DNA from 3 places in the Tessaracoccus aquimaris genome. Region 1 is predicted to be linked to each of the others. Evidence: predicted binding sites of a transcription regulator. Region 1 holds the regulator's gene; each other region holds the start of a gene.
What was found. The regulator LexA, encoded in region 1, represses DNA repair genes until DNA is damaged. The targets are predictions, from matches to a motif close to TCGAACANNTGTTCGA.

Region 1 (7,762 bases):
ATCTCGCCCTGGGCGATGGCCTCCAGCGCCTCCACCAGTTCCAGCGCCGTCATCGACTTGTCGAGGTAGCCGCTGCAGCCGAGCGCGACGGCCTCCGCCGCGAGCTGGGGAACCAGGTTCCAGGTGAACACCACGAGGTGGCCGACGTCGGGGTCGGCGAGCAGGCGCGCGACGTCGTCGTTGCCCCGCTGCGACTCTCCGAAGGTGTCGAACAAGGTGATGTCGACCTTCACATCCACCGTCGCGCCCCACGCCAACGCCGCTACTTCGACGCGTTCGCCGTAGCGGCGCAGCATTCCCTTCAGGCCATGGACAACCACGTCATAGTCGTTCAAAAGGGCAACGCGGATCGGACTCACGAGGCGACTATACGGAGGGTGAAAGCGCCTCCGAACTCCCCCAAGGGGGTGGCCGCAAACAAACACCCCTTGGGGTGAACTGCCTTGCCCCAGGGGTGCGCTTAAGGTCTTTGATGGTGTTCCCTCACCCTCGGGTCTGACCCGAGTAGGCCGGCGCCGGCGGTAACGTCGGCGTCGGTCCCTCCTCCTTAGAACAGACCGAGGCCCGCCCCCTTTCGGGAGCGGGCCTCGGCCTGTTGACTGGTCAGCTGCAGCCGCTGGTGGAGCCGCAGCCCTCGCACACGTAGCAGGAGCCGGACGGGCGCATCTTGGTGCCGCACGTCATGCACAGCGGAGCGTCGACCTCGGCGACCCCGAGGGCCTCCATCAGCTCGGCGGTCGTGTGCGCGTCGAGCAGCGAGGGCTGCCGGGCGCCGTCGACGTTGAAGTCGTCGCCGGCGTCGTTGCGCAGGGTCTCGGACTCGATCAGCTCGGCCTCGTCCTCCTCGGACAGGTACGAGCCGGTCTCCACGTAGCGGGCGCGCTCGGCGGCGGTGTAGATGCCGAGCTCGGAACGGTCGTCGAAGGTCAGGTAGTCCAGCGCCAGGCGGCGGAAGATGTAGTCCATGAACGACTGCGCGATGCGGATGTCAGGATCGTCGGTCATGCCCGCCGGCTCGAACTTCAGGTTCGTGAACTTCTGCACGAAGCTCTCAAGCGGCACGCCGTACTGCAGACCGATCGACACGGCGATCGAGAACGCGTCCATCACGCCCGCGAGGGTCGAGCCCTGCTTGCCGAGCTTCAGGAACACCTCACCGAGGCGACCGTCCTGGTAGGAGCCGGAGGTCATGTAGCCCTCGGCGCCGCTGACGGAGAAGCTCGTGGTGCGACCCGAACGCGACTTCGGGAGGCGCTGGCGCTTCGGACGGTACTCGATGCGCACCTCCGGCTCGGCCTTCTTCTCCTCCTTCGTCTCCTTCTTGCCGTCGGAGAGAGGCTGACCGACCTTGCAGTTGTCGCGGTACACGGCAAGCGCCTTGAGGCCGAGCTTCCAGCCCTGCAGGTAGACGTCCTCGATCTCCTCGACCGTGGCGGACTCGGGCAGGTTGACGGTCTTGGAGATCGCGCCGGACAGGAACGGCTGCACGGCAGCCATCATCCGCACGTGACCCATCGGCTTGATCGCCCTGGTGCCCATCGCGGTGTCGAAGACCTCGTAGTGCTCCGCGGCAAGACCGGGGGCGCCGACGACGTGGCCCTTGCTGCTGATGAACTCGACGATCGCCTCGATCTCCTCGGCGTTGTAGCCGAGCCGCTTCAGCGCCCGCGGGATCGTCTGGTTGACGATCTGCATGGAGCCGCCGCCGACCAGCTTCTTGAACTTGACCAGCGAGAAGTCGGGCTCGACGCCCGTGGTGTCGCAGTCCATCATGAAGCCGATGGTGCCGGTGGGCGCGAGCACGGAGGCCTGGGCGTTGCGGAAGCCGTTGACGGTGCCGGTGCTGACCACCTCGTCCCACTCGCGGGTCGCGACGGCGTGCAGCGCACGGTCATCGGGCAGCACGCGCAGGTCATCGTTGGCGGCCTGGTGCTTGCGCATCACGCGCTGGTGGGCATCGGCGTTGACCGCGTAGCCGTTGTACGGACCGACCACGGCCGCGAGTTCTGCGCTGCGACGGTACGAGGCGCCCGTCATGATCGACGTGATGGCAGCAGCGGTGGAGCGGCCACCCTCGGTGTCATAGCCCTTGCCCATCGCCATCAGCAGCGCGCCGAGGTTGGCGTAGCCGATGCCGAGCTGGCGGAAGTTGCGGGTGGTCTCGCCGATCGGCTCCGTCGGGAAGTCGGCGAAGCAGATCGAGATGTCCATCGCGGTGATGATCAGTTCGACGGCCTTGACGAACAACTCCGCGTCGAAGGTGCCGTCGGCCTTGAGGAACTTCAGCAGGTTCAGCGACGCCAGGTTGCACGACGAGTTGTCGAGGCTCATGTACTCGGAGCAGGGGTTCGACGCCGTGATGGGGCCGGTCTCCGGGTTGGTGTGCCACGCGTTGATGGTGTCGTTGTACTGGATGCCGGGATCGGCGCACTCCCACGCGGCCTTGGCGATCTTGCGGAAGAGGGTCTTGGCGTCGACCTCCTCGATCACCGAGCCGTCGCCGCGGGCGCGCAGCCCGAACGCGGAGCCGCTCTCCACGGCAGCCATGAACTCGTCGTTCACGCGCACCGAGTTGTTGGCGTTCTGGTACTGGACCGAGGTGATGTCCTTGCCGCCGAGGTCCATGTCGAACCCGGCGTCGCGCAGCGCACGGATCTTGTCCTCCTCGCGCGCCTTCGTCTCGACGAACTCCTCGATGTCGGGGTGGTCGACGTCCAGCACGACCATCTTCGCGGCCCGGCGGGTCGCGCCGCCCGACTTGATGGTGCCGGCAGAGGCGTCTGCGCCGCGCATGAAGGACACGGGGCCCGAGGCGGTGCCACCGGAGCTCAGCAGTTCCTTCGACGAGCGGATCCGCGACAGGTTCAGGCCGGCACCGGAGCCGCCCTTGAAGATGAAGCCCTCTTCCTTGTACCAGTTGAGGATCGAGTCCATGGAGTCGTCGACCGACAGGATGAAACACGCGCTGACCTGCTGCGGCGAGGGGGTGCCGACGTTGAACCAGACAGGCGAGTTGAAGGAGAAGTACTGGTTGAGCAGCATCCAGGTGAGCTCGTGCTCGAAGATCTCGCCGTCCTGCTCGGTGGCGAAGTAGCCGAAGTCCTGGCCCGCCTTGGCGTAGGTGGTGACGACCCGGTCGATCAGCGTCTTGAGGCTGGCCTCGCGCTGTTCGGTGCCGAGCGCTCCACGGAAGTACTTGGTGGTGACGATCGTGGAGGCGTTGACGCTCCACGACGACGGGAACTCGACCCCGTGCTGCTCGAAGACGGTCTCGCCGGTCCTCCAGTTGGTCTGCACCACGTCGCGGCGGTCCCACTCCACTTCGTCGTAGGGGTGCACCCCCTCTTTGGTGAAGACGCGCCCGATGGTGAGGCCCTTGCCCTGGGTCTCCGAGTTCTTGCGGCGTGTTCCGCGCGCGGCAGTGGCGGTCATTGTTTTCCCCTCGTGTGTATCCGGTGTTGTGTGTCAGATGAGTGTGCTGGCGCTGAGCGTCAACTGATCAGCGGTTCCTGGCTGAGCGCGCCGACGAGGACCTGACTGCCCTGCGGCGGTTGCTGCGACACGCTGAGTCGCAGCGTGTCGATCTCTCTCTGGAAGTCGTCGACCGAGTCGTAGTTCTTGTAGACGCTTGCGAAGCGCAGGTACGCGACGGCGTCCAACTCCTCGAGCGGCCCAAGGATGGCGACCCCGATCTTCTCGGACGGGATCTCCGCGAACCCTGAGGCACGCAGCGACTCCTCGACCCGCTGGGCGAGCGATGCCAACTGCGCGGGTGTCACGGGACGACCCTTGCAGGCCTTCGACACCCCACGGATGACCTTGTCCCTGCTGAACGCCTCGACGACCCCGGAGCGCTTCACGACGGTCAGCACGATCTGCTCGACGGTGGTGAACTTGCGCTCACACATCGGGCATGCACGCCTGCGCCGGATGGCCGAACCATCCTCTGTGGCACGCGAATCCGACACCTTGGTGTCGCCGTGCCTGCAGAACGGGCAGTGCATTGTCGTGGACCTTCCCTCGTGAATCCCCTGCGGAGGTACCAAGGTGCCACGTTCAGCTCAAAACCACAAGCCCTTGTGTAGCGACACGCCCAGAACCACTAGATATAGGAATTCTAGGCTGGCCCGGCACCCCAGACAAGCACTCCAGGGGCGACACGCCGAAGCGCTGACTAGGCCACGCTCACGGCTGCGTGACGTGCGCCCAGCCCGGGTCTCCGGCGACGTACTCGAACGCCGGATCGGGTGTGGCGTTGGCCGCGAACTGACCGACGCACATCGCCCCACCGACGACGGTCAGCGCACCGACCAGCGCCACCTTTGCGACAAGCCACGGCGACCTGGGCGCCGGACGGGAGGCGACGCACGAGGCGACCCTAGCGGTCGCGCCGGGGCGCTCGCCACGCCTGGGGTGGGCGACGGGGAGGCGGAGATCGGGGCGGCCGGCAGGCGTAACGGTGACGACTCTGCGGGACCCTGCGTCAACGACCTGGAAAGAAACTGCAGCGGCCATGGGGACCACCCCTCTCGTCCTAGAACAACTGTTCGATTACTGAGCTTAGCGCCTCGACTCTCGAAATGGAACATCCGTTCGATCCACGTGTCGCGTCGCCCTCAAGAAGCACTCAACACGACGCCTCCGACAGTTTCGTTTCGGCGTGTCGTCCCGCGACCAGGACGCAGTCAGGGAGAAGCGAAGACACGCTGCCCAATTTCGAACACACGTTCGTTCAGCGGCTACAGTGGGTCCATGCCCGACAAGACCCCACGCCGCGGACGGCCCACCAACGCCTCGCTCGCCGCCGAGTTCGGCAGCATCACCCCGCTGCCGGACGGCCCGGAGGACCTGCACGGCCTCACCGCGCGCCAGATGGCGATCCTCCAGGTGATCCGCGAGTCGATCGAGGAGGTCGGTTATCCACCGAGCATCCGCGAGGTCGCCACGCGCGCCGGCCTGGCGTCGACGTCGTCGGTCGCCTACCAACTCAAGGTGCTGGAGGAGAAGGGGTTCCTGCGCCGCGATCCGAACCGGCCCCGCGCCGTCGTAGTCCAGATGCCGGGCGAAAGCTCCGAGGACCTCGACCCGACGCAGCACTTCGACTCGGCGCCCCGCTCCGTCGCGGCTCCCCTGCTTGGCCGCATCGCGGCGGGCGGGCCGATCCTTGCGGAGCAGCAGGTCGACGACGTGTTCGCGCTTCCGAAGCAGTTGGTCGGCGATGGCGAGATCTTCATGCTCGAGGTCAAGGGCGACTCGATGATCGAGGCGGCGATCTGCGACGGCGACTGGGTCGTGGTGCGCAGGCAGAACGACGCCATCAACGGCGACATCGTGGCGGCCCTCCTTGACGACGAGGCCACCGTCAAGACGCTGCGCCGCAGGGACGGCGAGGTGTGGCTGCTGCCGCACAACGAGCGGTACTCCCCCATCGACGGCACCCACGCGCAGATCATGGGCAAGGTCGTCGCGGTGATGCGCAAGCTCTGAGCAGGAGCCAACGCCAAGGCGAAGACGAAGGAACCGGCCGACGCCAACGCGTCGGCCGCCTTCGTCTAGGGGCTCAGAGGCCCAGGAATGCGCGGAACTCGTCGCAGCAGCGCTCGGCCCGCTCCCGGTCGGGGAGTTCGCAGAAGATGCGCAGCAGCGGCTCGGTGCCCGAGAAGCGCGCGATGATCCAACCGTCCTCGAAGTAGACCTTGCAGCCGTCCTCGTAGGAGGTGCGCACGACGGGCTCGGAGAACTCGGGCAGCCGCTTCTCGACCATCAGCGTGTTGAGGATCTCCGGCTTGCGCTCCGGGTCGAATGAGAAGTCCGTCTCTGCCATGTAGTGCGGCGGGAACTGGCCGACGATCTCCTTGTAGATCTGGCTCATGGGCTTGCCGACGACCGCGATCATCTCGACGAGCAGCGCGGCGGCGTAGATGCCGTCCTTGCCGGAGATGTGGCCGCGCACCGTGAGGCCGCCGGAGCTCTCGCCGCCGATGATGGCGTCGGTCTCGAGCATCTTGCCGGAGATCCACTTGAATCCGACGGGGACCTCGTGGGACTCCTCGCCGAACATCGTGGCGACGTCGTCAAGCAGCGAGGTGGTCGCGACGTTGCGCACGACCGCGCCCTTCCAACCCTTGTACTTGAGCAGGTAGTAGTAGAGGATCACCAGCAACTGGTTGGGGTGCAGGAAGTTGCCCAGGTCGTCGATGATGCCGATCCGGTCGGCGTCACCGTCGGTGGCGATGCCGAGGTCGCACTTGTTCTCCACCACGTAGCGCGAAAGCGCCTGCAGCGTGTGGGAGGTCGGCGACGGGAGCCTGCCGCCGAAGAGCGTGTCGTGGCGGTCGTTGATGACCTCCACGTCGACGCGGGCGGTCATCAGGATGGTCTGGAGAGAGGTCTTCGACACGCCAAACATCGGGTCGAGCGCGACCTTGAGCCCCGCCTCGCGGATCGCCTCCATGTTGATCTGGGAGATGATCGAGTCGATGTAGCCGTTGAAGGTGTTGATCTCCTCGACGGCACCCGTCGCGATGGCCTTGGGGTAGGCGATCGAGGCGATGTCGGCCTCCGGCGCGCCCTCGAGGGCCTCCATCCGGCGCTCGACGTCGAGCGTCACGTCCTCGTCGGCGTCCTTGCCGCCGCGGGTGAACACCTTGATGCCGTTGTACAGCGCGGGGTTGTGGGACGCGGTGATGGCCATGCCGTACGGCAGGTTCTGGTCCTTGACCGTCCACATGATCAGCGGGGTCGGCGCCTGGGCGACCTTGATCACCTTTGTCGGGATGCCGTACCCGGCGAACACCTCCGCCGCCCACTGCGCCGCGACGTCCGAGAGGAACCGGCGGTCGTAACCGATCACGATCCCCTCGTCCGCGACGCCCTCGTCGCGCATCCGAGCCGCGAGGGCTGCGCTGAGCAGCCGCACGTTCGCCCTGATGAACTCGTCTCCGATGATTGCCCGCCAGCCGCCAGTGCCAAAGTTGATTCGTGCCACGCCTCAACAGTAGACCGGGCCCCCCGGAGAGCCGGTCATCCTAACGAGCGAATGCGCAACCATCATGCACACGTCGCTCACTGTGTCTCGGCGATCCTCGCCAAAGCTTCCGGGTCGTGCAGTTCGACGGTTGCCTTGTCGACGCGGATCAGGCCTGCCCTGCTGAGGGCACCCAGACGCCTGCTGAGCGTCTCCGGGCTCAGTCCGAGCAGCGAGGCGACGTCGCGCTTCGGCACCGGGAAGGTGACGGCGGGGCGACCGTCGCTCCACCGGGCGGGCAGTTCCAGCAGGTAGCCCGCGACCCGCGCGCCGGCGTCGACCCCGCTCACCGCCGCGAGCGACGCCTCCGCCGCTGACAGTCGCCGCGTGACGGCCCGCAGCATCCGCAGCCCGATGTCGGGGAACCGGTTCACCAGGTCCTCCAGATCCCGGTGTCGGAAACTGCACACCTCTGCCGGCTCGACGCTGACGGCGAGCCGGTCGTCCGCGTCTCCGGTGACGAAGCCGATCTCCCCGACGAAGTCGCCGGGGTGCAGAACCCGCAGGACCTGCTCCTGCCCGCCCGGCGCAACCCTCGACACGCGAAGTGCGCCGGAGTGCACCACCAGCAAGGTGCCGGCGCGCTCGCCGGGGCGTTGGGCCACCTCGCCCCTGTCGAGCCGCAACGGCCTCGCAAGCCGGGCGACCTCGCCCTGTTGGGCGGCGGTCAGCCCCGCGAAGATCGGCACCCGGCCGACGCAGGAGCCCCGATGGGTCATCGCCTCGCCTCCTCGA
Region 2 (7,762 bases), 700 kb from region 1:
CTCTGCAGACGGTCGACCGCGCGCTGAGCATCCTGCTGTCGTTCACCGGCGCCCGCACCGACTGGGGCGTGATGGAACTGGCCCGCGAACTGGACCTGGACAAGTCGACGGCGCAACGCCTGCTCGCGACCCTGGCCAAGCGCGGCTTCCTGCACGCCGATCCGACCACGCGTCGCTACCACCTCGGGCCTGCGCTGTGGCGGATCGCGTCGACGTGGGAGCGCCGCGGCGGCATGGCCCAGTTGGTCGAGCCGTTCCTGGCCTGGCTGGCCGTGGAGTCGCGACGGACGGCGGTGTTCGCGGTGGCCGACGGCGCCTATGTGCGCTGCGTCGCCGCCGTCGATGGAGGGGCTGGCCCGATGCGCAACCACCCGTTGGTCGGCGAACTGTACCCGGCGCACGCCGGCGCCACCGCGAAGGCCTACTTCGCGACCCTGGACGCGGCCACCAGGCAGGCGCTGATGTACACGATTCCCTTGGCGAAGTTCAGCGACCTCACCTCGGACGACGCGACGGCGATCGAGGCGCAGATGATCGAGGTCGCCGAGCGCGGGTGGGCCTACTCGGAGGGCGAGTACGACAAGAACACGCGCGCGGTCGCCGCCCCGGTGTTCATGCTCGGTCGCCCGGTCGGCTCCGTGAGCATCGGCGAGCACAAGCGCGAGAACCTGGGCGACATCCGCGACCACGTCGCGGCGACGCTGCGCACTGCGGAGCGGATCGGCGCCCTGCTGTCATCGAGGGCGGTCCCGCCGGCCGACGACGACGCCCGGCGCCCGGAGACTGGCACCTCGTGACGGCCAGCCGACGGGACCAGAAGACGAACCCCCCGAAGCCACCACCGCACATGGTGCGGCCCGAGAGCGTGCTGGCCGACCTCGGCCGGCGGTGACACAGCCAGACCCCGATGTGAGAGACCCTTGCGCCGACGGCGTCGACCCTTGGCAAGCCCTTCAGCGTTCGCTATCTCCCTGACCCGGGCGCCACGCCCCCACGTCACAGCTTCCACTGACCTGATCTGCGTCTGATTCGTCCGACCCGAGACCCTATTCCGGAGGCAGCAGATCATCAGGGAGACGACGACTTGGCATCATCTCGGCAGGAAGCTGAGTCTGCGCATCAAGCAACTGAAGTTGAATCAACTTGCCATCAACAAAGGTCAGGATCGCTGTGAGCTCACCGTTCTCGAAAACCGGGATGTCAGTCAGCGTCCCCACCTTGGGGAAAGCGGCGAAGGTGATCGCAGCAGCGTTCGCGCTCGGGTCATAGTCAACCTTCACCTCCGCCTCATCAGACCACATCTGCACACCGATCCTCGATCATCTGAGTGACACTCTCCGGCAACTCCCTCGAGGAGCCTTCGCGGCGGGCCGCGCAAAGCGCCTTCGTCGAACCCCGCCGAAGCAACGAAGGGGACCAACGTTCACCTTGCCTGAACACCATGCTCACACCTCTCTGGCGACGAGTCTCATTGTCCGATCAGGCTACAACTGATACGACCGACTCCTTCGGGCCCCAGAACCCCCACCGCCTCTTGAGACGGCGCGAAGCGATAGCCCTAAGGTCCGCAGAGGCGGGCTCGAGCACTACCTGTGCCATCAACCTCGTCGATGCTCTCCGCCGCGAAACTCGCCAACCGCTGCGACTCAGCGGGCCCCCTGGGCTCAGCCAAGGGACTTCCGCGCCGGTGTGGCGTGGCCGCCTCATGGCCCACCCCAACTTCGCACACCAACGTGCGACCACTCACACACCGAAGGCCGCGGTGAAGCCCGCCTGGCGCTCTTCCACAACCACAGAAGCGGGCCGAGACACCCATGCACCGCGTCCCCCTGCGAGGCCAGAAGCACCGCGCAGGCAGCCTGCACGCCATCGCCAGCGAAGGGCTCAGCGGGCAACACATACAGGTGGCGTACGAAATGACGCTGCACCAGTTCGGCTGCCAGTCCGTCTCCACGGCATTCGAGAGCTCCAATCGCTCGCACAGGCGGCTGGGCCGATCTTCATCGAGCACGGTTGGCCTGTCCGGTCGACTGGGATCAGCCCAAACCACCGCACGCGGGCCACAGTGGGCGCCGCCCGCTAGGCGACCCCTTAAGCATCATCTCCGCCTCGTCCGGGCAGACGACCCTGCGACCCGGCGGAGAGATCACCCACGCACCCGGGAACCGACCTAGCCCGCCAGTGGGCAACGCCGTTCCTTGATCCGGGCTGAGGCCGCGGGCCGACTCGAAGCGTCGGCAACCCACATCGCCCGGCGACTACATGCGACCGACAGGCAAGGGACCCTCGGCAGGCTCGGAGCGATCACCTCCAGCCGCCAAGCTCAGAGGCATTCACGCGCATCAGGAAGTTTGCGGATTTCCGGGAAACCCCTCGTCAACGAAATAGAACGGGTGTACGATTAAGCATGGACCTGATGGAGTACCCGAGCATCGAGCAGTGGGAGGTCGCGTCCCGCCGGGCCGAGCTTCTCGCCGGTCAGCTCGCGCAACTCCACGCCGAACTCGTCGATCTCACCGCCCAGGTCATCGCAACCAACGCTTGGGCCGGCGAGGGCATCGTCTCCCCCGAGCACTGGCTGATGCTGCGCTGCGCGCTCTCCCCCGTCCGCGCCCGCGAGATCGTCACCATCGCCCGCCGCCAAGGCGACTTCCCCGAACTCGAGCGACGTCTCCACTCGGGCAGCATCAGCGTCGACCAACTCGCGGTCGTCGCCAAGCACGTCCCACTCAGCCACGCGCACGCCGTCACCGGCTTCGTCGAGGCCGCGACCGTCCCGCAACTGCGCCGAGTCCTTCCGCGCTATCACTTTCCAGCCGAGGATGTCGCGCCTACCCAGGACGAGGAGCTACCCTCCGGCACAGTCACCGCGATCGATGACGGTCCCACCCTCAGCATGGGCACCCAGGACGGCCGCTTCCGCCTGCACTTCGAGGCCGACCCGCTCGACGGCGCGCTCGTCGAGACCGCACTCCGCGAGGCCAAGGACGCGCTGTTCACCGCGGGTGACGCCACCGCCACGCTGGCCGACGCGCTCCTCGAGATGGCCTCCCGCTCCCTCACAGCCGTCGAGTCCCCCTCCCGACGCGACCACTACAAGGTGCTGGTCCACCTCGAGACCGACGGACGCGGTTGGATCAAGAAGCAGGGCGCCCTCCCCCGCCACCTGCTCCGGAAACTAACCTGCGAGGGCACCGTCCGGCCCGTCTGGCTCGAGAACGCGTCCCCGGTCTCCGTCGGACGGGCCATGCGCATCGTCCCGAGCCGCACCCGGGCACTCGTCGAGGACCGCGACCAGGGCTGTCGCTACCCCGGCTGCACCACCACCCGCTTCCTGGAGAACCACCACCTGACCCACTGGGCCGACGGCGGAGCCACCGACATCGAGACAGTGCTCTCGCTCTGCCCGCGCCACCACCGCGAACATCACCAGGGGAACTTCACCATCGAAGGCACCCCGACCACTCCCGACGGGCTCACCTTCCTCGGCCGCTACGGACACCCGATCCGGCCGGCACTCCCCCACGACCCGCCGGCGCCAACGCACCCGCCGCCCGAGGCCCAACCCATCCGAGGCTGGCCCTTGGACACCCGCTACCTCGACTTCGGCCCGCCCATCACCGCCGCCTAGCCATCCCGCCCTTGGCCGGCGGCGCGGGGCATCAGGCGCGCGCTCTCTCGACATCCCGGCCTAACGAGGCCGAAAGCCACCCCGGTAACCGGCACGTTCCTGCGGACGGTCGCCCCGCTCCCCGAGCCTGTCGAGGGGTCCGCGCACTCGCGCCTTCTACGACGGTTCATCGCATCCGCCGCCGACGCCCTCTGCGCCTAGTTGCGATTAAGCCCATGCGCACGGGTGTCGAGCGCCCGCTTGAAGTGAGTCTCGGCGGCGTCGACCACCTTGGTCGGCGTGGCCGGGTCAAACACCCTCAGGACCGAGTAGCGGAAGCCTGTTGGATCCATTCCGCGCAACTCGACATTCCCGCCATGTCCATTGGCCGCGTACGCTCTCCACCGCTGGCTGATCGACTCCGCCCCATCGGCCTTACCCACGTACTGCCTGCCATCTCGGGTGTCGGTGATCAGGTAGATGCCGACAACTGACGAGAGAGCTGTTCGCCACGACGCGTACCGGTGTTCCCTCATGACCGCCTGGAGCTGGACGTAGTCGAGGATGAGCCGGTCGAACCCAGGAAACGGAATCGGCTGGGCGTCCGCGATCTCAACGACGGGATAGACCGCTGCCGTTGCGCCGTTGACGAACCACCTTCGTGGGACTCGCCAGCCGATTACGAGCCGCTCCCACAGATCGGCGAGATGCTGCTGCGTGTGCGCGAGGTCGAAGTAGCGAAGCTCTTCGTCGCGCGAGACCTCTCCACGGTTCTCCAGGACGGACCAGAGGCGGGCTCGATCGCCACCTTCTTTGATGAAGACGACCCAGAGTCTCGGAGGATTTGCCGGGAATCCCAGGGGGCTCACCGACTGCTGGCCGGTGTACGCAAGGATCTCCTCGGCTGTGGAGTCGGCATGTAGCCCGAGGCGCCCGGTGTCCTCCTGCTCACGCGTGAAAGCGTGCCGGATGACAAGCACGTCAGATGGATCGATCCCGGCGTCGTGCAGGATTGGGCCGAGCGTCAGCGCCACGTTGTCCTCCTTCGGAGCCGCGCAATCCCGTTCAGAGAGCCTGAGCCGCGGCAGTTGGCCTTCTACTACCTGTCTTATCCAACACCATGCCGCTCCGCCTGCACAGATGGCCAGCGCGCTCAGCCCTCGGTCGAGGCCGCGTGCTCTTTGCGTAGCTCGGAGAGCCGGGCTCGGAGTGGCGTTTTCGGCATCTTCGCCAGGTTGAGTGGCGGGTCGAGTTCGGCCAGCACCGCGGACTCGAGAGCACCCAGAGAGTCCGCGTCTGCGACCGGGACTGCGAGGACCCGAAGGTGCGCGTGCATCCATCGTGTGAGCTCGGTCTCGCTGACGGCTTGTGCTCCAAAGGTCTCAGCCAGCACCGAGAAGAGGCTGAGCCTCAGGGTCGAGAGATCGCGGCGCTTGCCGAGATGCATCGTCGCGATCCTCCCCCAGAGAGTGTTGGACGACAGAGCCCCGCCGCTGCGCGTGGCGCCTGCAAGGCCTGCGTAGATGAGTCCCGGCTCGATGTCATGGCCGAGCCCATCGCTGAGGTCGCGAGCTCCAGAGTCATCGACCCACCAGCTGTATACACCCGGAGACCGAAGGCCCGCCCCCTGCAGCGCAAGGATGCGATCAGGGGTGAGAGCCTTCGGCTGTTCCCGAAGCAGGGCTGTTACCTCGGAGATCGGCGCCGGCTCTGCCGCCCGCTTCACGTACCAGGAGAGCCTGTGCCCGAAGGACAGTCCCTGAAGCTGGTCCAACACGGTAGCCCCGCGCAGCGTGAGCGGCTCATGTGCAGCCATCACATAGGCAGACCCGGCGTGCACATCAACGGTCACACCTGAGAGCGAACCAAGCTTGGCCTCCAACTGTTCGGCGACCTTGGTGCCCCATCTGGCTCGGTACTCGCGGCCCATCTCCGGGAGGTAGCAGTCGTAGGGCTCCAGCCAAGCGTCCGGGCTGACCAGGCCGTGCTCTGCGGAGAGGATGAACCAGGGCAGTCCGGAAGCGAGCGCATATGACCGCATCTTCCCGAAGTAGTCCGAGGTGTACAGGTCCCTTGCTGCGGCCCCGTGGGGAGCTTGCTCTTCACACACCCAACAAGCACGACGTCGGCCTGGACGGGCACCGGTCGCGGTTGGGGAGCCCGCCGCTGACGACCGCCCTTGGCGATCGGCGAAGGAGCGATCTTCTCCCTCCCCTTTCCGACGACCAACCCGAGCTTGAGCAGGAGTCGCCTGGCGTTCTGCGACTGGAACTCGTCGTTCCGAAGGCCGGTGGCGAGCGACATGACCTGCTTGACCGGCCAGCGATCGCTGTCGACTTCGACCCAGTACTGGCTGATGTCGTCGGGGCGCGCCTTGGCCAGGTTAGTAAGCACGTCCTGGTGCGACAGCTCAAACCGACGCCCCGCCAATGTGAACGAGATCGTCGTCATCGTCGCACTCCCCTGTGCCTCGGCCTAGTTTGCCGCCGACTGTACCCGGCTCAGACCGCTCTCTGGAAGGACGAAACAGCCCCCGACTGGCGTGTGCCTGTCGGGGGCTGTTTCGGTCTGGTGGAGCTAAGGGGATTCGAACCCCTGGCCTCTTCCATGCCATGGAAGCGCGCTACCAACTGCGCCATAGCCCCAGGTCGTCTTGCGGCGACTCGAAGAACTCTAGCGCACTTCGTCTGACATGGAAAATCGGGCCTGGGGTGGTTCCCAGGCCCGATTTTCACGCTCAGAAGCCGCTAACTGCGGCCCTTCTTCAAGGTCCGGGCAAGGGCCGCCACGCCGAAGTGATCCTTCGACATCGCCACGTCCAGGACGGGCACCCCGGCGGCCTTGAGGGCGTCGGCGGTCGGCTCGTCCCAGGCGAGGACCGAGACGTCGTCGCGGTGGCCGAGCAGGTTCACGTAGGCGTCGGCGAGCGACGGCTGGCTGAGCAGGATCGCGTCCCAGGCGCCGTCGTCCCACTTCTCCTTCAGCTCGGGGTAGATCTCCTCGACGTCAGCCATCGTGTAGATCTCGCAACGCTCGACGGTGTAGCCCTTCTGCCGCAGGCCGTCCTCCAGTTTCGTGGAGAGTTGGTCGGCGCACACGATCACGACCCGCTGCTCGCCTTCGGCGACGGGGAACGCGTCGACAAGGGCGACCGAGCTTGCGGTGCCCTCGGGGCTCAGGTCGACGCTGTAGCCGGCCTCCTCGACGACCTGGCGGGTCGTGCTGCCCATGGCTGCGATCTTCTTGGTGTCGGGGATGTCCCAGCCGCGCTCGCGCAGCGCCCACATCGTCTGGGCCGACGGGATGACCACCCAGTCGCCCCACGGCATGATGTTGTCGGCGTTGACGAGCTTTGCCTCCTGCAGCGTCGCGGTGTCGACGCGCAGGTCGTTGGAGCGCATCGTCTGCGCGAGGCGACCCTCCTGGCGCGGCAGCAGGACGCGGATGCGGTCGTCGTCTGCGGCGCTCTCAATGAAGATCGACTCGTCGTCGTGCTCCTCCGACAGATCGATGTTGGCGATCGCCTCGGGCGAGAAGAACCGCTCGGCCTTGCGCTGCAGCAGCGCGTGGGCGACGTTGTGGCCGGTGCGCTGCGCGTGCAGTTCGGAGGTCGGCAGGCCGATCTCCAGCACGACGCGCTTGGTGCCGTCGACGGAGAACACGCCCGCCTTGAGGCCGAGGATGCCGCGACGCGACGCGAGCGCCCCGACGGGGGCGACGTACGTGGTGCCGAGGCCAGTCAGCACGGCGCGCTCGGCGTCGATGCAGATCCGGGTCTCGATGTCGTCGAACTCGTCGAGCGCCTTGACCAGGTCGGTGTCGTCGGCGCGGCACTCCAGCGCAAGCGCGCCCTGGCCGGGCGCGGGCAGGATCGGCAGGTACTCGGAGACGCGGTCCTCGAGGCCGAGCGCCTTCAGGCCGGCGGCCGACAGCACGACGCCGTCCAGGTCGCCCGGCTCGAGACGGCGCAGCCGCTCCTCAAGCGTGCCGCCGACGTCGATGAACGTCAGGTCGGGGCGGAGCGCGCGCAACTGCGCCATCCGCCGCAGCGACGTGACACCGATGCGCGACTTGCGCGGCAGCGCCGACAGCGGGACGCCCTTCAAGGTCACGAGCGCGTCGCGATGGTCGCCGCGGGCGAGCACCGCCGGG
Region 3 (7,762 bases), 120 kb from region 1:
AAGATCACAATCGTCGCCATGCTGGTGGTGATCATCGCCCTGATCGGGGTGATCGCCCAGATGCAGATGGGCGGCTCGCAGGCCGCGCCGCAGCAGGAGCAGACGACGCCCGCCGCGAACGCCGAGACGCAGCCGCCCGTGACGGTGGAGACCGGGGAGCCGACGGCCGAGCAGGCCGAACTGCAGCGCTTCTTCCTGGAGGACCTGCCAAAGCGCGACCCCGCCGATCCGCTGGCGATGGGCCGCGTCGACGCGAAGATCGTGCTGACGGAATGGGCCGACTACCGCTGCCCCTTCTGCTCGGTGTTCGCCGAGGAGACGCTTCCCGCGCTACAGCCGCTGATCGACGACGGCACGCTGCGCGTCGAGTTCCGTGACCTCGCGATCTTCGGCGACGAGTCGATCCGCGCCGCCACCGCCGCCCGCGCCGCGGGCGTGCAGGGCAAGTACTTCGAGTTCGCGCACGAGTTGTACGTCGCGCTGCCCAACCAGGGCCACCCCGACATCCCGGACGACCTGGTCTTCGGCATCGTCGAAAAGCTCGGCCTCGACGTCGAACAGTTCACGACCGACTGGGCAGACCCCGCCCACGCGGAGGCCGTCGCCGCCGACTCCGCGGAGGCGCAGGGCTTCGGGCTGACGTCGACGCCTTCGTTCGTGGTCGGCTCCGAGTTCGTCTCGGGAGCCCAGCCGCTCGAGTATTTCCAGAAGCTGATCGCGCAGCAGGTCGCGCTGGTCGACTGATGCTGATCGGTTACGCAGGCGCCTTCCTCGGAGGGGTCGCCGCGATCCTCAGCCCCTGCGCCGCGCTGCTGCTGCCCGCCTTCTTCGCCTACGCCTTCAACGGCGACCGAGCGAAGCTGCTCGCCCGCACCGGCCTGTTCTACCTGGGGCTGCTGCTGACGCTCGTGCCGCTCGGCCTGGGCGCGGGAGCGCTCGGGTCGCTGGTGACGGTGCACCGCGGCACGCTGTCGATGGTCGGCGGCGCGATCCTGATCGTGTTCGGGCTGATCACGGCGCTCGGCATCCGGATCCCCATCCCCGGCATCGCGCAGCGCGGCGACCCGCGCTCCGCCGTCGGCGCGATCCTGCTCGGCGCGACCTACGGGCTCGCGGGTGCCTGCACCGGGCCGCTGCTCGGCGCCGTGCTGACGGTCGCCGCGGTCGGCGGCAGCCCGCTGTACGGCGCGGTGCTGCTTGCCGCCTTCGGCGCCGGCATGGTGGTGCCGCTCGTGCTGCTCGCCCTGGTGTGGGAACGGTTCAAGCTGGGGAGCGGCTGAAGCCGAGGCCGGTGAAGCTCGGCCCGTTCACCACGTCGGTGATCGGGCTGGTCTCCGGCGCGCTGTTCGTCGCCGTCGGCCTGCTGTTCCTGCTCACCGACGCGACCTCCGCGCTGGGCGGCATCCTCGGAGCGACCGAGCAGTACAGGGTGGAGAACTGGCTGCGCGGCGTCGGCGAGGCCATCCCCGACTTCGTGATGCTCGCCCTGGCCGCCGTCGTGGTCGGGCTCATCGCGTGGCGCTGGCTGTCCCGTCCGAAGGGCGACGAGGGCTCAGGGTAGCCGCGGCATCGTGAAGGCGACGTTGGTGGGGCGGCAGTCCTCGCCCGTCAACCGCTCATGCAGTTCGTAGACGGCCAGCGCGGCGCTGCCCAACTGCGCCCACGGCTCGCGCCCCGCGGGCGAGGCCGCCGAGGCGCGCAGCGCGCCGTCGGCCCCGACGATCGGGGGAAGCGCCAGCCACTGCTCCGCGCTGACCGGTTGGGCCAGCGGCGTGGGCTGGCGACAGTCGATGTCCGCCGCGCCGTCGGCGTCGTCTGCGAGCGTGACGCCCCGCTCGGCCATCCGGTCGAGGAGTAGGCCGAGCAGCCGGGAGGCGGGCTGCGGGGTGGCGTCGCCGTCGACCAGGTGCCAGCGCCCGAAGGAGCGCTCGACCACAAGAGGCAGCGCCAGCAGCGCGGGGGAGGCAGGGTCGTCGACCAGGCGCAGCGCGAGATCGGCAAGCGGGCCGAGCGGCGCGGCGACGTCGGCGACGGTGCGCTCGAGCCACAGCGCGCGTCGCTGCTCGTCGGTGACCACCGCTTCGTTGCCCTCCAGCGCGTGCCTGCGGAAGGCGTGCCAGAGGGTGTCGAGGTCGTCGAGGCGGTCGCGCCAGGCGACCGCGACCTGCTCGCCGAGCGCGTCGCGGACGGCGCGGAACTGCGGGCCGCGCTCGGTCGGCAGGTCGAGCACCGTGCCGTCGGAGAGCACGTGGCGCGGCGGCGGCGCCTCCACCAGTTCCAGACCCGCGCGGTTGAGTTCGGCCTGCAGGTGGCCGCCGGACTTCTTGAAGAGGTCCTTCCAGGTGGCGGGCAGCGCGATGACGGGGGAGGCGTCGTCCAGCGCGCGGTCGATGGGAAACCCGTCGGTGACAAGCGTCACCTCGTGCCCGAGGCGAGCCAGGCGCGCCGACGCCGCCATCGCCGCCAGCGTCGCGCCGCGGACGCTCACCTTCGCCATCGCCGCCTCCTCACGTCATCGCTGCGGGCGCGCCCATGATGCCACGGTTGGCCCGGGTCAGTCGCCCCCGGCGTCGGCCGCGCGGAGCGTGGCGCGTGCCTCCATCAGCGCGAAGCCGAGGAGGTTGAGCCCCCGCCACCGACGCGGATCGCCCGCGCGCTCGTCCGAGGCCGCGAGGCCGATGCCCCAGACCCGATCCGCCGGCGATGCCTCGACGATCAGGCGGTCGCCGGTGTCGAGGAGGAAGCCGCGCAGCACGTCGTGGCTGCCGAACTTGGCGGCGTTTCCCTCGACCACGATCGCGAAGCGCGCCGCCTCCCAACGCTCCCGGTCGTAGCCGCGCACCTTGCGCCCGAGGCGCTTCATCTCCTCGGGGGAGTCGGCGGCGAGGATCGCGGCAAGCGCCTCCTCGTCGCAGAAGACGCGGGCCTTGCCCGCCATCATGTACTGCTCGGCGTTGGCGTAGCGGACGCCGTCGACGTCGAAGGTGGCCGGGTACCACTGGCTCAGACACTCCCGGCCGACCTGGCCTGCTCGCCCGGTGTGTCCCCAGAACAGCAACGGGTCCGGTTCCGCACCGCTCGCGGCGCGCGCGATCGCCGCGTCGAGCAGTACACGTTCCCGATCGGTTGCCATCGCTTCCCCTCCTTCCTGGACAGTAGCGCCACGCCCGGACAACGCGGCCTCCCATGCCCGGTCATAGGCCGGCGGGCCGGGCCGTTGCCACCGGACCCATGCCTGTGGACAGAACTTTTGCGTTATCCACAATTCTTCGCGTTGGGCTTGACGTCTTGTCGGAGGGGGAGCCTATAGTTGTCTTCATCCGAACGCCTGTTCGATTAGTTCGGGGAAGCTCTGGTGTGAACAGGCGAAACGGGTATGGGCCGCCCCGGCCCGGCGTGGATTCGACCCCCACGCCGGTCCGGGGCTCCCGGGTCGAATGAGCAGTTTTCGAAGAATCGAACGATCCCCGGGAGGCGGCCATGCGTACCTACGACGAACCCATCCACGTGCTGTTTTCGGACCAGCCGCGCCAGTTCATCTGGCGCGACAGGCTGCTGCTGGTCAAGGAGGTCCAGGGCAGGTGGAGCAGGGCGACGCCCTGGTGGTCAGGCCAACAGGCCCGCGCGCTCCGGGGAGAGGCCGTCGAGGCGGACGGAGCCGATCCGCTCGGCGAGCGCGAGGTGTGGAGGGTGGAGGCGGGCAACGGCGGGCACCGCGGCGTCTACGAACTGGCCCGCACCGTCGACGCGCAGGACTGGGTGCTGCAGGCGGTGCTCGACTGATGATCGACCTCAGCCATGCCCAGCGGCTCATCATCGAGGCCGAGTACGCCGACCCGCCAGCGGCGCGGTTCGGCGTCGCCTACCGCGCGGCGCAGCAGATCGCGCTCGCGGTGATCGCCGCCTCGCCCCGCCGCGTCCGCGGCCGCACCGATGCGTGGGAACTGCTCGCCGCAGCGGCGCCCGAACTGGGTGAATGGGCCGCCTACTTCGGCGTCTACGCGCCCGCCGCGAAGGCGGGCGTCGCGAGCGAGCGGATCGCGGCCGACATGGTGCGCGCCACCGACCAGTTCCTCGCCGACGCGTCGCGCTGGCTGCGCAGGCGCGAGCGGGTCGTCGCGGCGGAGGCAGTGTGATGGAGCAGTTCGTGCACCTCAGGGTGGCCTCCGGCTACTCCTTCCAGTACGGCGCCTCGCATCCGAGCGAGCTGGTCGCAGAGGCCGTCCGGCACGGCATGGACGCGCTCGCCATCACCGATCGCGGCGGCCTGTACGGGGCCATCCGGTTCGCGAAGGCGTGCCTGCAGGCGGGCGTCGCGCCCATCGTCGGGGTCGACCTCGCGGTGCGGCCCGCAGGGTGGCAGCCCCCGCGCCGCCCCAACGCCGCCCGCGGCGGGCAGTTGCGCGACGAGCGGCTGCCCCGGGCGGTGGTGCTCGCCACCTCCCGCGCTGGCTGGGGCGCGCTCTGCTCCCTGATCACCGCTGCGCAACTCACCGGCGACCGGTCCGATCCGGTCGTCACTCTCGAGACCATCGCGCAGCACTGCGCGGGCCGCGACACCCTCGTCCTGCTCGGCGCCGATTCCGAGATCGGCGAGCTGATCGCGGCCGGGCATCCGGAGGCGGCGCGGCTGGCAGCGGTGCGGTGGCGCTCCGAACTGGGCGGGGGCCTCGTGCTCGCCGCCACCAACCACCAGACAGGCGGCCGCGGCGTCACCTCCGCACACCAGGCGGGCGGGATCATCCGGCTCGCCGACGAACTGGGCCTGCCTGCGGTGCTGACCAACGCGGTGCGGATGGCGCGCAGGCAGCAGGCCGCCACCGTCGACGTCCTCGACGCGGCCCGCCGCCTCGTGCCGCTCGACGTGCGCAACATCGACCGCCGCAACGCCGAGGGCTACCTCAAGGACGGCGCCGCGATGGGTATCGCCGCCGACGAGGCGGCCCGGCTCGCGGGCAGGGCGGACGGCGCGTCGCTGCTCGCCGCCACCCGGGCCGTCGCGGAACGCTGCCGCCTCGACCCGATCGGCGACATCGGGCTCGGCGAGATCCGGCTCCCCGAGTTCGAGACCCTCGGCACCACGCCGGAGGAGGCACCTGCCGCGCTACGTGCGCGCTGCGAGGCGGGCATCGCCGAGCGCTACGCCTCGCCGGGGGCCGACGTGTTCGACCGCCTCGACGAGGAACTGTCGGTGATCGGCCGGATGGGGTTCGAGTCCTACTTCCTCACCGTCGCCGACGTCGTCGGGCTGGTCCGCGACCTCGGCATCCGGTGCGCGGCCAGGGGGTCCGGCGCGGGCAGCCTCGTCAACTACGCGCTCGGCGTCTCGGGGGTCGACCCGATCCGCTACGGCCTCATCATGGAGCGCTTCCTGTCGCCGCTCAGGATGGCGCTGCCCGACATCGACCTCGACGTCGAGTCGGCGCGCCGCACCGAGGTCTACGACAAGATCCTCGAGACCTTCGGGGGCAGCGCGTCGCCTGCGTCGCCATGATCGAGACCTACCGGGTCCGGCACGCCGTCCGCGACGTCGGCGCCGCGCTCAGTCTGCCGCCCGTCGAGATCGACGCCATGGCGAAGGCCTTCCCGCACATCCGGGCCCGCGACGCCCGCAACGCGCTGCGCGACCTGCCCGAGTTGCGCGCCGCGGGGCTGGGGGAGCGGCGCCTCGACATGCTCTTCGGGCTGGTCGAGTCCCTCGACGGGCTGCCCCGCCACATCGCGCTGCACCCGTGCGGCGTGATCCTCAGCGACTCGTCGCTCGGGCAGCGCACCCCGCTCGAGGCCAGCTATGGCGGCTACCCGATGAGCCAGTTCGACAAGGACGATGTCGAGGACCTCGGGCTGCTGAAGTTGGACGTGCTCGGCATCCGGATGCAGTCGGCCATGGCGCACGCCCTCGAAGAGATCGACCGCACCGAAGCGGAGGGCCCCACGCCCGACATCGACGCGCTCGCCCCGTTCGATGACGAGGCGGTCTACGACATGATCGCCCACCGGGCCACGCTCGGCTGCTTCCAGATCGAGTCGCCCGGCCAGCGGGAATTGGTCGGTAAGTTCGGCCCCGAGACCTTCCACGACCTGATCGTCGACATCTCCTTGTTCCGGCCGGGCCCCGTCAAGTCCGACATGGTCACGCCCTTCCTGGAATCGCGGCAGGGCTGGACGGCGCCCGAGTACCTGCACGACAGCCTGATCCCCGCGCTCGAACAGACCTACGGCGTGGTCGTCTTCCACGAACAGATCATCATGATCATCGCCGCCGTCACCGGCTGCACGCTTGCCCAGGGCGACGAGGTGCGCCGCGCGCTCGGCGACTCCGAGGGTCAGGCGAAGGTCAGGAAGTGGTTCACGAGGCTCGCCGTCGAGCGCGGCTACGGGGAGCAGGTCACCGAACAGATCTGGTTCATCCTCGAATCCTTCGCCTCGTTCGGGTTCTGCAAGGCGCACGCCGCCGCCTTCGCGCTGCCCACCTACCAGTCAGCCTGGCTGAAGCGGCACTACCCGGCGCACTTCCTCTCCGGCATCCTCACCCACGACCCTGGCATGTACCCCAAGCGACTGCTGCTCGAGGAGGCGCGTCGGATGAACATCTCGGTGCTCGGGCTCGACGTCAACCGCAGCACCGGCCGGTACCGCGCCGAACGCCTCGAGGAGACGGACGACGAGGAGTCGGTGACGCTGCCGGAGCACTTCGCGATGGGGGCGATCCCGGCCGCCGACGGGCTGCCGCAGGTCGACGGGTGGGGCATCCGGCTCTCGCTCGCCGACGTCAAGGGCATCTCCGAGCCAGAGATCGAGCGGATCGTTGCGGGCCAGCCGTTCGCCTCCCTCAGTGACTTCTGGGCGAGGGCACGGGTCGCCGAGCCCGTCGTCGAGCGGCTCGTCCTGGCGGGCGGCTTCGACCGGCTCTACGGCATCGGGCGGCGCGCCGCCATCACCAGGCACGGCCAGGTCACCCGCCGCGACCTGCTGCTCGCGCTCGCCGACCTGCACCGCGCCCGCCGGGCAGACGAACGGGTGGCCGCGCGGGCCAAGGGCCGCAGGCAGCAGGTGCTCAGCGCCGACCCCGCCGAGTTGGCAAGGGCGCAGCGCCAGCAGGCCGACCGCGCGGCACAGGCCGTGCAGACCGCGCTCGACTTCGGCGACGCCGAGGCCGAGCCGACCGCCGATGTCGCCGTCACCGGGCTCCCGGAGATGGACGACGACCAGCGGCTCAAGGCCGAACTGGAGATCCTCGGCCTTGACGCGAGCCAGCACATCATGGGCCGCTACCTGCCGCTGCTGCGCGCCATCGGGGCGTCGAGTTCGCGCGTCCTGCTGCAGCACCGCAACCAGGAGGAGGTGCTGGTCGCGGGCGTGAAGGTCGCCACCCAGACCCCGCCCGTCCGCTCCGGGCGGCGCGTGATCTTCCTCACCCTCGACGACTCGACCGGCCCCGTCGACACCACCTTCTTCGAGGACGTGCAGGGGCCCTACGCCGCGACGGTCTTCTCGTCGTGGATGCTGCTGGTACGCGGCAAGATCCGCCGCACCGGGCCGCGCGGCATCTCGATCCGCGCCACCGGCGCCTGGGACCTCGGCACCCTCGACGAGGCGTGGCGCGCCGCGCTCAACCAGGGCGCGACCGAGGAGGAGGCCATCGCCGCCGTCACCGCCATCCTGGACGAGGTGCCCGAGGGCTACTCGCTGGTCGGCACCTGGGAGGAGACGCGCCGCCCGGCCGCCGACGCCGCGAACGCGCCCCAAGCCGCCGACCCGG

Region 2: a site for LexA is predicted at 2,386-2,401, ahead of BW730_RS04005 (HNH endonuclease signature motif containing protein). Genes of this name have one in related genera too.
Region 3: a site for LexA is predicted at 3,321-3,336, ahead of BW730_RS07865 (DUF6504 family protein). Genes of this name have one in related genera too.

Annotation. Positions count from the first base shown of each region.
Region 1 covers NZ_CP019606.1:1,545,683-1,553,444, forward strand. The annotation lists gene BW730_RS07265 (helix-turn-helix transcriptional regulator) at 1-359, opposite strand, end outside; gene BW730_RS07270 (vitamin B12-dependent ribonucleotide reductase) at 604-3,432, opposite strand; gene nrdR (transcriptional regulator NrdR) at 3,492-4,004, opposite strand; gene BW730_RS18060 (hypothetical protein) at 4,186-4,515, opposite strand; gene lexA (transcriptional repressor LexA) at 4,753-5,487, shown strand; gene BW730_RS07285 (phosphoglucomutase/phosphomannomutase family protein) at 5,561-6,988, opposite strand; gene BW730_RS07290 (Crp/Fnr family transcriptional regulator) at 7,066-7,746, opposite strand; gene BW730_RS07295 (heavy metal translocating P-type ATPase) at 7,743-7,762, opposite strand, start outside.
Region 2 covers NZ_CP019606.1:845,797-853,558, reverse strand. The annotation lists gene BW730_RS04015 (IclR family transcriptional regulator) at 1-797, shown strand, start outside; gene BW730_RS04010 (hypothetical protein) at 1,047-1,307, opposite strand; gene BW730_RS04005 (HNH endonuclease signature motif containing protein) at 2,408-3,631, shown strand; gene BW730_RS04000 (GIY-YIG nuclease family protein) at 3,829-4,644, opposite strand; gene BW730_RS03995 (DUF6884 domain-containing protein) at 4,764-5,720, opposite strand; tRNA gene BW730_RS03990 (tRNA-Ala) at 6,180-6,255, opposite strand; gene hemC (hydroxymethylbilane synthase) at 6,358-7,762, opposite strand, start outside.
Region 3 covers NZ_CP019606.1:1,670,355-1,678,116, reverse strand. The annotation lists gene BW730_RS07885 (thioredoxin domain-containing protein) at 1-744, shown strand, start outside; gene BW730_RS07880 (cytochrome c biogenesis CcdA family protein) at 744-1,280, shown strand; gene BW730_RS19235 (hypothetical protein) at 1,292-1,561, shown strand; gene BW730_RS07875 (phytoene desaturase family protein) at 1,553-2,497, opposite strand; gene BW730_RS07870 (NADAR family protein) at 2,555-3,133, opposite strand; gene BW730_RS07865 (DUF6504 family protein) at 3,481-3,783, shown strand; gene BW730_RS07860 (SAV_6107 family HEPN domain-containing protein) at 3,783-4,136, shown strand; partial or broken gene BW730_RS19230 (hypothetical protein) at 4,136-6,490, shown strand; gene BW730_RS19225 (helix-hairpin-helix domain-containing protein) at 6,547-7,762, shown strand, end outside.